DNA from 2 places in the Anaerocolumna chitinilytica genome. Region 1 is predicted to be linked to the other one. Evidence: a T-box and tRNA genes for the amino acid it is inferred to sense, from the RefSeq annotation. Region 1 holds a T-box; the other holds one or more tRNA genes.
The links. The T-box of region 1 lies ahead of metG (methionine--tRNA ligase). A T-box ahead of a tRNA ligase gene usually reads a tRNA of that ligase, here a tRNA-Met.
Positions count from the first base shown of each region.

Region 2: it encodes a tRNA-Met, which carries the amino acid that the T-box ahead of metG (methionine--tRNA ligase) is inferred to sense. The anticodon was not compared.

Region 1 is NZ_AP023368.1:5,550,002-5,556,685, forward strand. Features, by position in the region: gene metG (methionine--tRNA ligase) at 1-1,530, opposite strand, end outside; T-box leader at 1,629-1,896, opposite strand; gene bsdcttw_RS24540 (class I mannose-6-phosphate isomerase) at 2,043-3,782, opposite strand; gene bsdcttw_RS24545 (GntR family transcriptional regulator) at 3,798-4,517, opposite strand; gene bsdcttw_RS24550 (ROK family protein) at 4,548-5,447, opposite strand; gene bsdcttw_RS24555 (glycoside hydrolase family 38 N-terminal domain-containing protein) at 5,471-6,684, opposite strand, start outside.
Region 2 is NZ_AP023368.1:4,507,359-4,514,042, reverse strand. Features, by position in the region: gene bsdcttw_RS19710 (carbohydrate ABC transporter permease) at 1-254, shown strand, start outside; gene bsdcttw_RS19705 (GH1 family beta-glucosidase) at 347-1,735, shown strand; gene bsdcttw_RS19700 (cytidine deaminase) at 1,799-2,317, shown strand; gene bsdcttw_RS19695 (methyl-accepting chemotaxis protein) at 2,476-4,500, shown strand; tRNA gene bsdcttw_RS19690 (tRNA-Val) at 4,570-4,642, shown strand; tRNA gene bsdcttw_RS19685 (tRNA-Met) at 4,706-4,779, shown strand; gene ispF (2-C-methyl-D-erythritol 2,4-cyclodiphosphate synthase) at 4,878-5,444, shown strand; gene bsdcttw_RS19675 (GNAT family N-acetyltransferase) at 5,490-6,638, shown strand.

The DNA.
Region 1 (6,684 bases):
TGCAAATAATATTTCAGGAGTTTTGGTAACTTGATTGCCGTTAGGATATAAGCCATAGGTCTTCAGGTTCTCAATATCTCTAAGTTCTGTATTTAACTGGGCAAGAATTTTGTCTGAGGTTTCCGGCATAAAAGCCTTTAAGAGACTGGCACCGATTGTAATGCTCTCTACCAGATTATAAAGGACAGTTTCAAGTCTTTCCTTTTTATCCTCTTCCTTTGCTAAGGCCCAAGGCATGGTTTCATCAATATATTTATTGCATCTCTTAAAGAGGGTAAAGATTTCAGTCAGTGCATCTGCTACTCTTAGCTGCTCCATCTTAGCAACTACCTTATCACAGGTCTTAACTGCCAGCTCCTCTAATTCTGCATCTACGGGTTCCTTAACTCCTGCATTTCTGACAATTCCTTCAAAATATTTATTAGACATGGATATGGTTCTGTTTACAAGATTTCCAAGAGTATTGGCAAGGTCGGAATTCATTCTTTCTACCATCAGCTCCCAGGTAATGACACCATCATTGTCAAAGGGCATCTCATGAAGCACGAAATATCTTACTGCATCAACACCAAAATAAGATACCAGTTCATCGGCATAGAGAACATTGCCCTTGGATTTGCTCATCTTGCCTTCTCCCTGCAGCAGCCAGGGATGACCAAATACCTGCTTGGGCAGAGGTATATCAAGAGCCATCAACATAATAGGCCAGTAAATTGTATGGAATCTTAAGATATCCTTTCCGATAAGGTGAAGGTCTGCCGGCCAGTATTTTTTATATAATTCGCCGTGATTACCATCTGTATCATAACCCAATCCGGTAATATAGTTGCTCAGCGCATCCAGCCATACATAAACTACATGCTTTGTATCAAAGCTTACCGGAATACCCCATTTGAAAGAGGTTCTGGATACACAAAGGTCCTGGAGTCCGGGAAGCAGGAAATTATTCATCATTTCGTTCTTTCGGCTCTCCGGCTGTATAAATTCGGGATGTGTCTTGATATGCTCAATCAGTCTGTCCGTATAGTTGCTTAACTTTAAGAAGTAAGCCTCTTCTTTGGCAGGCTGTACCTCGCCTCCGCAGTCCGGACATTTTCCGTCTACAAGCTGTGATGGTGTAAAGAAGGATTCACAGGGCGTACAATATAATCCCTCGTAAAAACCTTTGTAGATATCACCTTTCTCATAGAGTTTCTGAAAGATTTTCTGAACCTGCTCTTCATGATAAGTATCGGTAGTACGGATAAATTTATCGTAAGAAGTATTCATTAAATCCCAGATATCCTTAATCTGTCCGGCTACACCGTCTACAAATTCCTTCGGTGTTATACCTGCTGCCGCTGCCTTATTCTCAATTTTTTGACCGTGTTCATCCGTTCCGGTCTGGAAAAATACATCTAATCCCTGTTGCCTTTTAAATCTTGCGATACTGTCAGCTAATACAATCTCATAGGTATTACCAATATGGGGTTTACCTGAGGTATAAGCAATGGCAGTCGTGATATAATAAGGTTTTTTGCAATTACACATAAATATGCCTCCTATTACAATTAGATTATTCTAAGTTTGTTTATGAAACAGAAGCTTTGCCTTTCCTTCCTAAAATAAAAAAAGCCCCCGTCTTCTTATATAAAGACGAGAACATGCTCCCGTGGTACCACTTTAATTCAGCCCTGGCGGACCCTCTTTCCTGCTAATCTTCCCATAAGCGGTTCTCTTCTTATAGTTCGTACAGGTTGTCATGATAACGGGTGCTCCCGTCGCAGCCTAAAGGTCTCCCATTCGGTGCGAAGCTCCAAGACCATCTTCAATAACCTTTCCGTGACCCTCTCTCAGCAATTCAAGGGCTCTCTGTCCGCGCAAAATATTATCTACTCTTCTTTTCACAGCCTTTTGATATAAGATATAGTATAGTCAATTAAGTTTGACATCATACATCAATTGAGTTTTAGCATAACACCCTGGTTAAATTTTGTCAACTCTGTTTTCCCTGTAAGCTGGTATAAAAAAAGCAGAGAAGTTATTATCCCTGCTTTTTTGTGCTATCTTACCGTTGCGACGATAACTTTTATTTTTTCTCCTTCCAATGCTTCCAGCACAAATTCTTCTGCTCCGGCCGGAACGATGAAGGTCTCGCAATAATGAATTTTCTTTGGCGTCCATTCCCCATTTTTACTCTTTAGCCATGCTTCTTTACCTTCTATAAGATTAAGCACTGCCACGGAACCTTTCAGTGATATCTCAACTTCACCGCTAAGAGTATACCTGAGAGTCTCAATGAATTCATACTCATGAAGACCGGTTCTTTCAATAATACACCTGCCGGTATCGGTCAATAGTTTTTCCTGATGGATTAAATTACTCATAACCCAGCCGGTATCCCGGTTCCATTGAATATTTTTACTTCCATGTTCTATATGCACCGGTCTTGGAAGTCCATCCAATCCTATGTGCCCCCAATCCCATAACTTAAAAGTAAATATATAAGGAGTCGCACTTATTTCCAGTACCTGTGTATCCTTTCCGGAGCAATGAACGGTACCGGCCGGGATTAATATATGATCATGCTTCTTTACAGGTATGCGGTTTATATACTTTTCCGTATCAAATAGTAGTTCCCCGCGGTTGGCTGCCTTAAGCTCCGCAAGCATTGCCTCCCTGTCAACACCCTCCTTTAGACCGATGTAGACACAGCTGTCCTCCGTTGCATCCAGAATATAATAGCTTTCATCCTGGGTGTAGCTCATCCCGAAGGTATTTTTTATATAATCAAGGGTGGGATGTACTTGAAGAGAAAGGTTTCCTCCCTCAAAGGTATCCAGCATATCAAATCGAATTGGAAACTCTGCTCCAAATGTTTCATAAACCCGGCTGCCAAGCAGTTCCACCGGATACAACCTGACTAAATTCATAGCAGGAAATGTAACTGAATTTTTACCAAAGCAAAATCTTACACTATTCTCTTCCGGGACACCATCGAAGGACCAGCCGTAATTATCCGCTTCCGGCTCTAACTCAAAGGTTTCCTTCATCCACTGGCCTCCCCAGACACTCTTATCAAAATAAGGTTCCATTCGAAAGGGCTCTCTGGATATTGTGGAATATGCCCGGCGGAAAGTACCACGGTCTATTATTTTCAGCTCATTACTGACATTGGCATCAATCCAATAGTCGACCTTGTCAAAATTTTCTTCCTTATGAGTGTCAGCCAGTCTCCATTCCAGGAAAAATCCGATTTTATATTTTGTAAGTATCGGCGCTTCCGGGTTATGGAACATCCAGTTAGCTGCTCCGGTACGATATCTAAGCTGTATCTCCCAACGGGTTATATCTGCATAATAATGAATATCTCCCTTGGCAAAAAGGCTCGCTCCCACGCCAATCAGAAAAATAACCTTTCCCTCGTTTTTTTCTAACTGTGTCATCAACGCAGAAACTTTTATCTTATCAAAACAGTTCTCCAGACGGTCCCCAGTCATATATCCAAAAACGCGGTCCTCTGTGATATTCCTGTCAAATCTGCGGTATAATTCTTCATCTGAAAGCTTGCAATTATCCGTATCAATGAGCTGACCTGTCTTAATTTCTCCTAGGAGCGACAACAGGCTGTTCTTATCAACACCGGGATATATATCGAATACAAAGATTTTATTCCCTTGCTTTATCTGACTTATTATTAATTCCAGCAGCTTATTATTTCCAACTAAGACGTCCTCATCCCGATCATTTATCCTAATACCCGGATTTACATCATAATTGTGTTTAGAGTGGTAACTATACATAATCAACCTTCTTTATTAAAGATTAACAGAGTATCGGTATTTATCCCCAGGATAATAGCAGATTGAGTATTCCACCTCATTATCCTGTTGATCATAGGCTACTCTTGTCCTTTTAAAGGTGGGAAACCCTTGGGCAACTTCCAGGTATTTGGCAACTGCTCCCTCTGCCAGTGTCGCCTCCAGCTGATCTCCCGCCCGCGTAATATTAATGTTGTACTTTTCCTTTAGAACCTTATACAAAGAATCACTGTATAAGCCTGCATCTAAAGGCAGGTTTTGCATTTTAAGATATGTTACGGAGTACACCAGAGGCTTATTATTGGCACATCTGACACGAGTCAGCTCATATACGGCTGAGTTTACACTTATACCTAAGTTACCCGCTACTTTTTCAGTGGCGTTCACCAGCTTAATCTCACAATAACTCGTCTGCATTTGGATGCCATGAAGCTGCATTTCTTCCGAAAAACTGATAACCCTTTTTAAATTCTCTTCAATTTTTCCATAGGTAACAACAGTACCAATACCTCTCATGCGCTCTACATAGCCCTTATTAGCCAATTCTCCTACTGCAAGCCTGACTGTCATTCTGCTGACGCCATACTGTTCTTGAAGCTGCTTTTCACTGGGAATTATTTGTCCCGTAGTATATTCTCCGTGTTCAATTGCCTCTGCAATCTGCTGGGATATCTGCAGATATAGTGCCACTGCGGCCTTCCCCCTATCCAGTGTCATTGCCATTTCCTCCATCTCCCGGGTATCTTCTTAAAGCCCGGTTAATCCCTCCATTATTAATCCTGAAGTATCTTCTTCCACCATAATATGAATATCCTGCTTCTCACACTCTTCTTCTATTTTTGAAAGAAATAAGCTGCCGGAGCGGCTGATATTTCCGCCTATGACAAAAGTATTTGCTTTAAAGCTTTTTAAAAGAGGTAAAAAAGCAGCATTTAAGTTCTCACCAAACTCCTTGTAAGCTGCTATGGCTCCCCTATTACCGGCTATAGCCATTTCACTTAATTCTAATGGAGTTAACAGCCTATTGCAATACTTCAGGGACAATTTATTAATTCCTCTTACTGAAATATAGTCGTCTATTATGGAGGACTGGAAGGGAACAGGGTATGCCCAGCCTTTTTCCGGAATTCCTTCCTGTATATCATCCGAAATGCTGCCGTTTATGGAATAGGCCGTACCTGCTCCGGTACCGATACACAGATATATTACCCGGTATCCCTCATGGAGTTTTCTTTTATGCATAACTCCCCGTGCATATGCTTCCACATCATTTATGAATAAGAAATCCATTCTGTCTCCAGATGTGAATTTTACCTTATCGGTTATTCCTCCCTTTATCATCTCATGGGGAATAGATACACCATATAAGCTTTCGTATTTGGCCAGGCCTTGCATCAAAGAGATTCCTTTTCCATAATCAAATGGTCCGGGAAAAGCCATACGTATACTTCGTATGGTCTTTCCCTCTTCGGTAATACCTTCCCATATCTGAGCGCATAACGAAATGAAATGCTGTATAATAGCTTCTTTCCCTTTCTCTGCATTGGAAGGAAAATAGTACATTTGTGATGTCTTATTGTCATCCAAACAGTAATAACTTCCTTTTATGCCTGTTCCACCTATATCCAGCAGCAAATCGTATGTCATAATGTCCTCTATTCCTCTCAAAGTTATATATAAAATCCTAAAACGCCTTCATTCACTGCCTTACAGCATTCCATCGCTTCTTCCGGTGAAGCATGCTTGCCTGTAAATACCGTGTAAGTAAATTCATAAAAGCCCCCTAAATCTGCTTTAAAATTTGTTTCCCAAAAATTATTCATAATCCAGGAATACGCCTTCGAACGGTTAAGCTCGGTGTTATTGCCATCACATAACCGGATTGGAGCTGCCTTTCTTTCCCCGAAAGTAACCAGAGGTGCGTCCTTTGTACCTACTATAATATCTGTATCCTTTCCTGTCCGAACCAAACCGTTTTGTATCAGGTAGAAATTCTGACAGGTTCCTGGAAGCTGATCAATACCGGGCCGTATAATACAACCGGTTTTTTCTACAAAGGTCTCCCCTTCACCTGCTGTAAAAGGTAAGGCTACATATAGATTCTCCGGTTCCCATACACTTTCCTTATGCAGGCACACTTTTGCCTCCAGTAAGGGAGCTGTTTTGTAGACTTTTAGAAATACACTGTAATATCTGGTGCCCGGAAGTTCATAGGATAGCTTTGCTGTTACAAAGACACTGCCGCTTTCCGTAATAACAATGTCCGTAAGTTTTGACGTACTTCTTTCTGTGGCAATACTGCAGCGATTTCTTCCCATCTGTCTTCGCACTTCACAGGGATTATTATCCTTCATTGGTGTAAATTCATAGATACCTGTAAATGCCCCTTCTGCACAATCCTCTGTTATGAATTTCCCTGTCTTTTTATCAAGTATGGACGCAATTCCTTTCTCCTTGGAGAATTCCACTTTGAAATAGTCTGTTTCAACAAGGAACGGTGTTTCCAGATATTCACCGTCTACCTCAATATCCTTCACTCCTTCAGCACCGATATGTGCATGGTTTTTGATAGTGGAAGCATTTTCAAAGTTTTGTTTTAATTTTATTATCTTTTCTTCACCGGGGGCCAGGTCTACAACAACTTCAACTTCATGGGCTCTGGATATTCTGTGTCCCTGGCATATAAGTCTTTCCCCTGTATTTTCATCGTAAGCTTCAATAACTGCACCGGGATTCAATGGATTTCCATCTATGTACTCCCAGTACTCTATGTAAAGCTTGACAGTGCCCTGGTAACGAAGCGGCTGCGGGTTTATTACTTTATACCGTTGGTGTTTATTCGCATCGATCGAGACTTCTCCCAGTTTTGAAAGAATAATATCCA
Region 2 (6,684 bases), 1.0 Mb from region 1:
ATGACTGGGTAAATGGTTTATACTATGTGAATAAAGATGAATTCTACAGCATTCAGGTTTTTCTAAATAAGATGCTTCAAAATATTGAAATGCTGAAAAAAGCCGCTGCAGCAGGTGCTGCCGCAGCACCCATGCCCTCTACCTCAATCCGTATGGCAGTAGCAGTTATTGGTGCTGTTCCGGTTCTTATTGTATATCCATTCTTCCAACGGTATTTTGTTAAGGGAATTGTTGTAGGTGCTGTGAAAGGCTGAGGATACCAAATGATGAGCTGCGGCTTAAGATTAAAAAGCCTTATTAGAAAGAACATCTGAATAGTTAATGAAATAGAAGGAGAGGCATAGATATGAGTTTTCCAAAGAATTTTCTCTGGGGTGCAGCTGCGGCAGCCTATCAGATTGAAGGTGGTGCATCAGAGGATGGCAGAGGACCCTCAATATGGGATGTTTACTGTCATGATAAGACCATTGACCCCAAAACAGGACGCAGCAATATTGATAACGGCGATACAGGGGATATAGCCTGCGACCACTATCACCGATACAAAGAAGATGTCGCCTTGATGAAGGAAATCGGATTAAAGGCTTACCGTTTATCGATCAGCTGGACACGTATATTGCCGGAGGGTAAGGGAAAAATCAACGAAAAAGGTCTGGAATTTTATGATAATCTGGTAGATGAACTTCTAGAAGCGGGTATTGAGCCTTATATTACCTTGTTTCATTGGGATTATCCTCAGGCACTCATGAAGTTAGGGGGGTGGTCCAATCCTGAAAGCGTTGATTGGTTTGTGGAATATGTAAAGATTGTGATTAATCGTCTTTCCGACCGTGTCACCCACTGGATAACCTTTAATGAACCCCAGTGCCATATAATAATCGGACATCTTTTAGGGGAATGTGCCCCGAAGTTAAAGCTTACCTACGAGGAAGTATTCCAGGCAATGCATCATTTGTTTTTAGCTCATGGAAAAGCAGTGCAGACCATACGAAAGTATACAAGAAAACCTTGTAAAGTAGGATATGCCCCTTGTGCCAGCGATGTATACCCGGTGACGGACAGCGAGGAAGATGTGGAGGCAGCAAGGAAAGCGGCTTTTGACGCTTCCGAAAGACATTTATGGAATACCAGCTGGTGGATAGATCCTGTAATTCTGGGAAAATATCCGGAAGAAGGGGTTAAGGCATTTGCAGAGCATTTTCCGAAAGCACTTTTAAAAAAGGAAGACCTAGAACAAATCTGTCAGCCTCTGGACTTTTTGGGGATTAACCTATATCGGGGAATTGGTATTCGGAGTTCAGAGGAAGGCTATGTGCGTGCAGATAATAAAATTGGCTATGACCGTACTGCCTTTAAATGGCCGGTTACTCCAAAGATTCTCCGTTATATGCCCAAATTTCTTTATGAAAGATATAAGATGCCAATCATTATAACCGAAAATGGACTCTCCATGGCTGACTGGGTAAGCCTTGATGGTAAGGTGCATGACCCGCAGCGGATAGATTTTATGAACCGCTACCTTTTGGAATTATCCAAAACCATAGAGGAAGGTATACCTGTAAACGGATATTTTGCCTGGTCTATTATGGATAACTTTGAGTGGTCACAGGGGTATGGAGAACGATTTGGTTTAATTCATGTTGATTTTGAAACACAACTCCGTACATTAAAAGATTCTGCTTATTGGTATCATAATATAATTACAACAAATGGAGAGTGCCTGCAAGGATTGTAAGATTTATGCTTTTGTGGTATAATATACGGTACACTATAAAAATATGTACTGGGAGATGATTTCATGGATGAGCATAATGATCGAAAAGAAATGAATGAACTTGCATGCAGGCATGAAGGAGCACTAATCCCATCCGGTAAAAGGGAAATAACAGGCAGTATTAATCCGGACACCTGCAGAGCACTGATAAGAGAGGCAATTGACAGCCTGAATTATTCTTATACGCCTTATTCAGGATTTAAAGTAGGAGCTGCCTTATTAAGCAAAAGTCATAAAATTTATAAGGGCTGCAATATTGAAAATGCTTCTTTTACACCTACTAATTGTGCGGAGAGAACAGCCTTCTTTAAGGCAGTCAGTGAGGGTGAGAAAGAATTTTTAGCGATAGCAATTGTAGGCGGCAAGGATGGTATCCTGTCAGATTATTGTTCTCCCTGTGGAGTATGCAGGCAGGTGATGATGGAATTTTGCAATCCGAAGAATTTTCTAATTATCCTTGCGAAATCAGAGTTTGATTATTGGATTTATACACTGGAGGAACTTCTGCCTTTGGGATTTGGACCTTCTAATTTAAATGCATAGTACAAGAACCTAAGTACCTTGGCAATGGTTGAAATTGCCAGGGTATTTTTTTAATTTATTATAAAAAATATGTCGATAAATGATGAAAATAAACTTGACTATTTATTTTCATATCACTACAATAATTAAAAAATGTTTTAGCGGAGGGGCAGGAAATTATGAGAGGTAAAAGCAAAAAGAAGAGTTTGGGAACAAAAGGCCGAATGATATTTATTCTTATTCCAGTAGTGGCATTATCCATAGCAGGCCTATTGATAATTACCTTTATGACGGCCAGAAATATTATTCTGGACTATGGTAGCAATATTGTTAAATATCAGGCGGAAGCCAATGTAAAAGAGGTTGAACTCTGGTCAGGACAGATTGTCAGCAGCTTAACAGAAATAAAGAATACACTTGATTTTAAGCAAATGGATGATGCGGAAACGGTAAGTTATCTGGCTACAACAAAGGACAGGAATCCAAATGTGCCTTTAGGGGTATATATAGGGTCAAGTGATAATAAATTGCTGAACTCATTTGATTTTACCCCCGGTGCTGATTATGTGGTAGCAGACAGGGATTGGTATAAGGAAGGGGAACAAAGGGATAATTTTGCTTTTGGAGCACCTTACACAGATGCCAATACCGGAGAGTACTGTATTACGGCTTCGGCAAAATTGGCCTCTAAAGACGGAATTACAAGAGTAGCAGCTGCAGATGTATACTTAAGCGAAATTACAAAGGAAGTAGCAGGAATGAAGGTGCTTCATTCCGGAGCTTCCATGTTGATCGATAAAACAGAAGGTGTAATACTTGGGTATAAGGACAAGGATTTGATCTCAAAGAAACTGGATGCCGGTTCAGATAACGCGCTGGTAGCCGGAATAGCGAAGGAACTGGCAAAAAGCAGTAAGAGTGTCTTTACCTTAAAGGATAAGAATGAATCCTATCTTGGCAATATCACAGCGATAGAAGGAACCAGTTGGGTTCTGGCTTCTTATGTACCAAGAAGCGAAGTGCTCTCAGCCATTAACCAACTTATCATAATAGTGGTAATCGGCTCAATTATGGCAATTTTACTGATAGCGTTCATAATAGAAAGAGTACTCCATTTTGTTATTGTACCAATTAAGAAGGTTACCGGTACCCTCGAAGAGATTACCAAAGGTAATTTTGGAATACAGGTAGAAGTAAAGGGAACGAATGAAGTTGCGGTAATGACGGAAGGACTGCAGAAATTTATCGGTACTATGGTGCTTATCATACAGCAATTTAATGAACTGATAAATAAGTTGAATGACCAGGCGGAAAGCAGCAGTGAAGCCGCCGAGAACCTGACAAATACAGCAAAGGTTCAATCCAGCTCCATGAAGGAGCTGAATCTGACGGTGGATGAACTGGCAAAGTCCATTGGAGAAGTGGCAGAAAGTGCATCCTCTCTGGCACTGGTAGTATCAAAAGCAGATTCCATCAGCAGTGATGCCGGAAGAAAGATGAAACAGACTGTAACATTATCAGAAGAAGGCAAGCAAAAGATTGATAAAGTCAATCTGTATGTACAGGATGTTGAAAAAGTTATATATAATCTGGAAGAAGCCGTAGGTGATGTTGGGAAGTCTACAAAGGAAATTAACGAAATTGTGCATCTGATTGGTGAAATAGCAACCCAGACCAACCTTTTATCTTTAAATGCTGCTATTGAAGCTGCAAGAGCCGGTGAAGCAGGAAGAGGTTTTGCCGTGGTAGCCGAGGAAATCAGAAAGTTAGCAGAGACAAGCTCTGAAGCAGTAAACAGGATATCCGGTAATATCGGAAGGATTAATGTACTTGTAGATGGAACCATCCAAAAAACCCAGGAAAGTGTAGTAAGTATTAAAAACAGCTCCGATTTGATCAAAGAGACCAGTTCGGCCTTTGAAGATATCTATAAAGCAGTTAGTGAAACAGATACCCTTGTAATGGAGTTAGGGGAAAGTGTAAAAGAGGTGGATCAGGTAGCGGTATCTGTTGCAGCAATTACCCAGGAGCAATCCGCAGGAGCGGAAGAGATACTGGCAACTTCTGCAGAACTTTTGTCAGCTGCCAATGAAGTGGCTGCTGTCAGTGAAACAGTGGGTGAAGATGCTTCGAATCTTGCGCTTACTGCCGCTGATTTGGAGAATAAGCTGCAATTTTTCAAACTTTCGGAACAAAACCAATAAAAAACACTTGACAAAAAAGCATTTCATAAATATAATATAAAAGTACCTGTTGAGAGACAAGTACTTAATGGGATCTTAGCTCAGCTGGGAGAGCATCTGCCTTACAAGCAGAGGGTCATAGGTTCGAGCCCTATAGGTCCCATTTTTATGAAATAGCAAAGAAAAGTTTTATTTGTTTTAAAACCCAATGTATTTGCTTATATATGGCGAAGTAGCTCAGTTGGCTAGAGCATGCGGTTCATACCCGCAGTGTCGGCGGTTCAAATCCGTCCTTCGCTATTAGAAAGATTGTCTTACCGACAGTCTTTTTTTGTAATATAAATTTTTATAAAAGGAGTGGTGGCGGTTCTGCAATAGGAGTACCGCCGGTGATATAGATGAGAATAGGTTCAGGATATGACGTGCATAAGCTGGTAGAAGGCCGGGAATTAATTATCGGAGGAGTTACAATTCCTTATGAGAAAGGGTTGCTTGGGCATTCTGACGCAGATGTGTTAACCCATGCCATCATGGACAGTCTGCTCGGTGCGGCAGCTCTGGGAGACATTGGGCAACATTTCCCGGATACGGATGAGAAATACAAGGGAGCCTCCAGCCTGGTCTTGCTGGAAAGAGTAAAGCAACTTTTAGAAGAGAATTTTTATCTGGTTGAGAATATCGATGCTACTATAATAGCCCAGAAGCCCAAAATGGCGCCTTTTATACCGACTATGAGAGAGAATATCGCACGAGTGCTAGGAATAGAATTGAATCAGATTAATATAAAGGCAACCACGGAAGAAGGGCTTGGATTTACAGGAGAAGGACTTGGAATATCTGCTAATTCCGTTTGCCTTTTAACAAGTGCTGCCGATTACCGATATGATGACCGCAGCTATTCTTATCCGGAAAAGGCAGGCGGCTGCTCCGGCTGCAGCGGCTGTTCTATCAAAAATAACGGATAAAAGACCGGCTTTTTACAGTAGAAAAGGAAGGTGACAAGATACAGTATGGAATATGTGATATATACTTCTCTGGAGGAAGCTAAGGAAAATGGAAAAGAAAATGTCAGAGAGGATGTGTACCAGCTCTGGCAGGATTGTTTTGGAGATACGGAGGCTTATACGGATTTTTACTTTCAGTGGGTAGTTCCCTACAACCGTATTTTTACATTATACAAGGAAGATAAACTGTGTTCCATGCTGCATCTTAACCCTTATACTCTGGTTCTTAAGGGAAGAGAAGTTAAGGCGGATTATATTGTAGGCGTTGCTACCAGACAGGATGAGAGAAAAAAAGGGTACATGGGGTTATTGTTAGACAGAGCTTTTCAGTGTATGTACGAAGAAGAGAAGCCTCTTTCGTATCTTATGCCGGCTGCGGATGCTATCTATTATCCATACGATTTTCGTAAAGTATACCTTATCAGGAAATGGGTAGCAGAGATGAAAGAAACTGCCCAGGCACTAAATTCATGGGATACCGGCAGTAAGATATTAGAACTTACTGCTTCAGACAGTAATAACCGTAAGCTGCTGGCGGAATTTACAGAACGTATACTAAAAGAAAATTATGATATCTATGCGATAAGAAGCCGTAAGTATTATGAGAAGCTTCTAGAAGAGATGCGAAGTACAGGCGGAGGCATTTCTCTGGTATTTAAGGGAGATACTATAATAGGGTATGCAGCATACATGTTAGATGATGGCTTTAATTTGGAAGAATGCATTTATGAGCCTGCTTACAAAAAGGAAGTGCTCACAGAGCTGTACCGAAAATTCTCATCTTATCTGAAAGAAAAGAATACTGGCTTTGAACCTTCTATTATGGTAAGAATTATTAATCTGAAAGCCTTTTTAAATTGCTTAAATGCCAATAAGGATATCCATTTGGTAATAGAAGCTGTGGATGAGAGAATTGCAGACAATAACGGTGTATTCTGTATTGTGGTTGAGAAAGATAAGACTTGGGTTACAAAGACAACAACTGAGCTTCCTATGATTAAGGGGGATATTGCTGCACTTGCTATGTTGTTTTTCGGAAAGCTGAAGAAAGAAGAAATAATAGAATTGATTCTTTCAGAGGATAAAGAAAATATATTGGCTGTACTTACAGAGCTTCGGCTTGGCGAGCAGATATTTATCAATGAGATTGTATGATTATAATTGACATTTTCACAATCTTTGCATAGAATAAAGAAAAGAA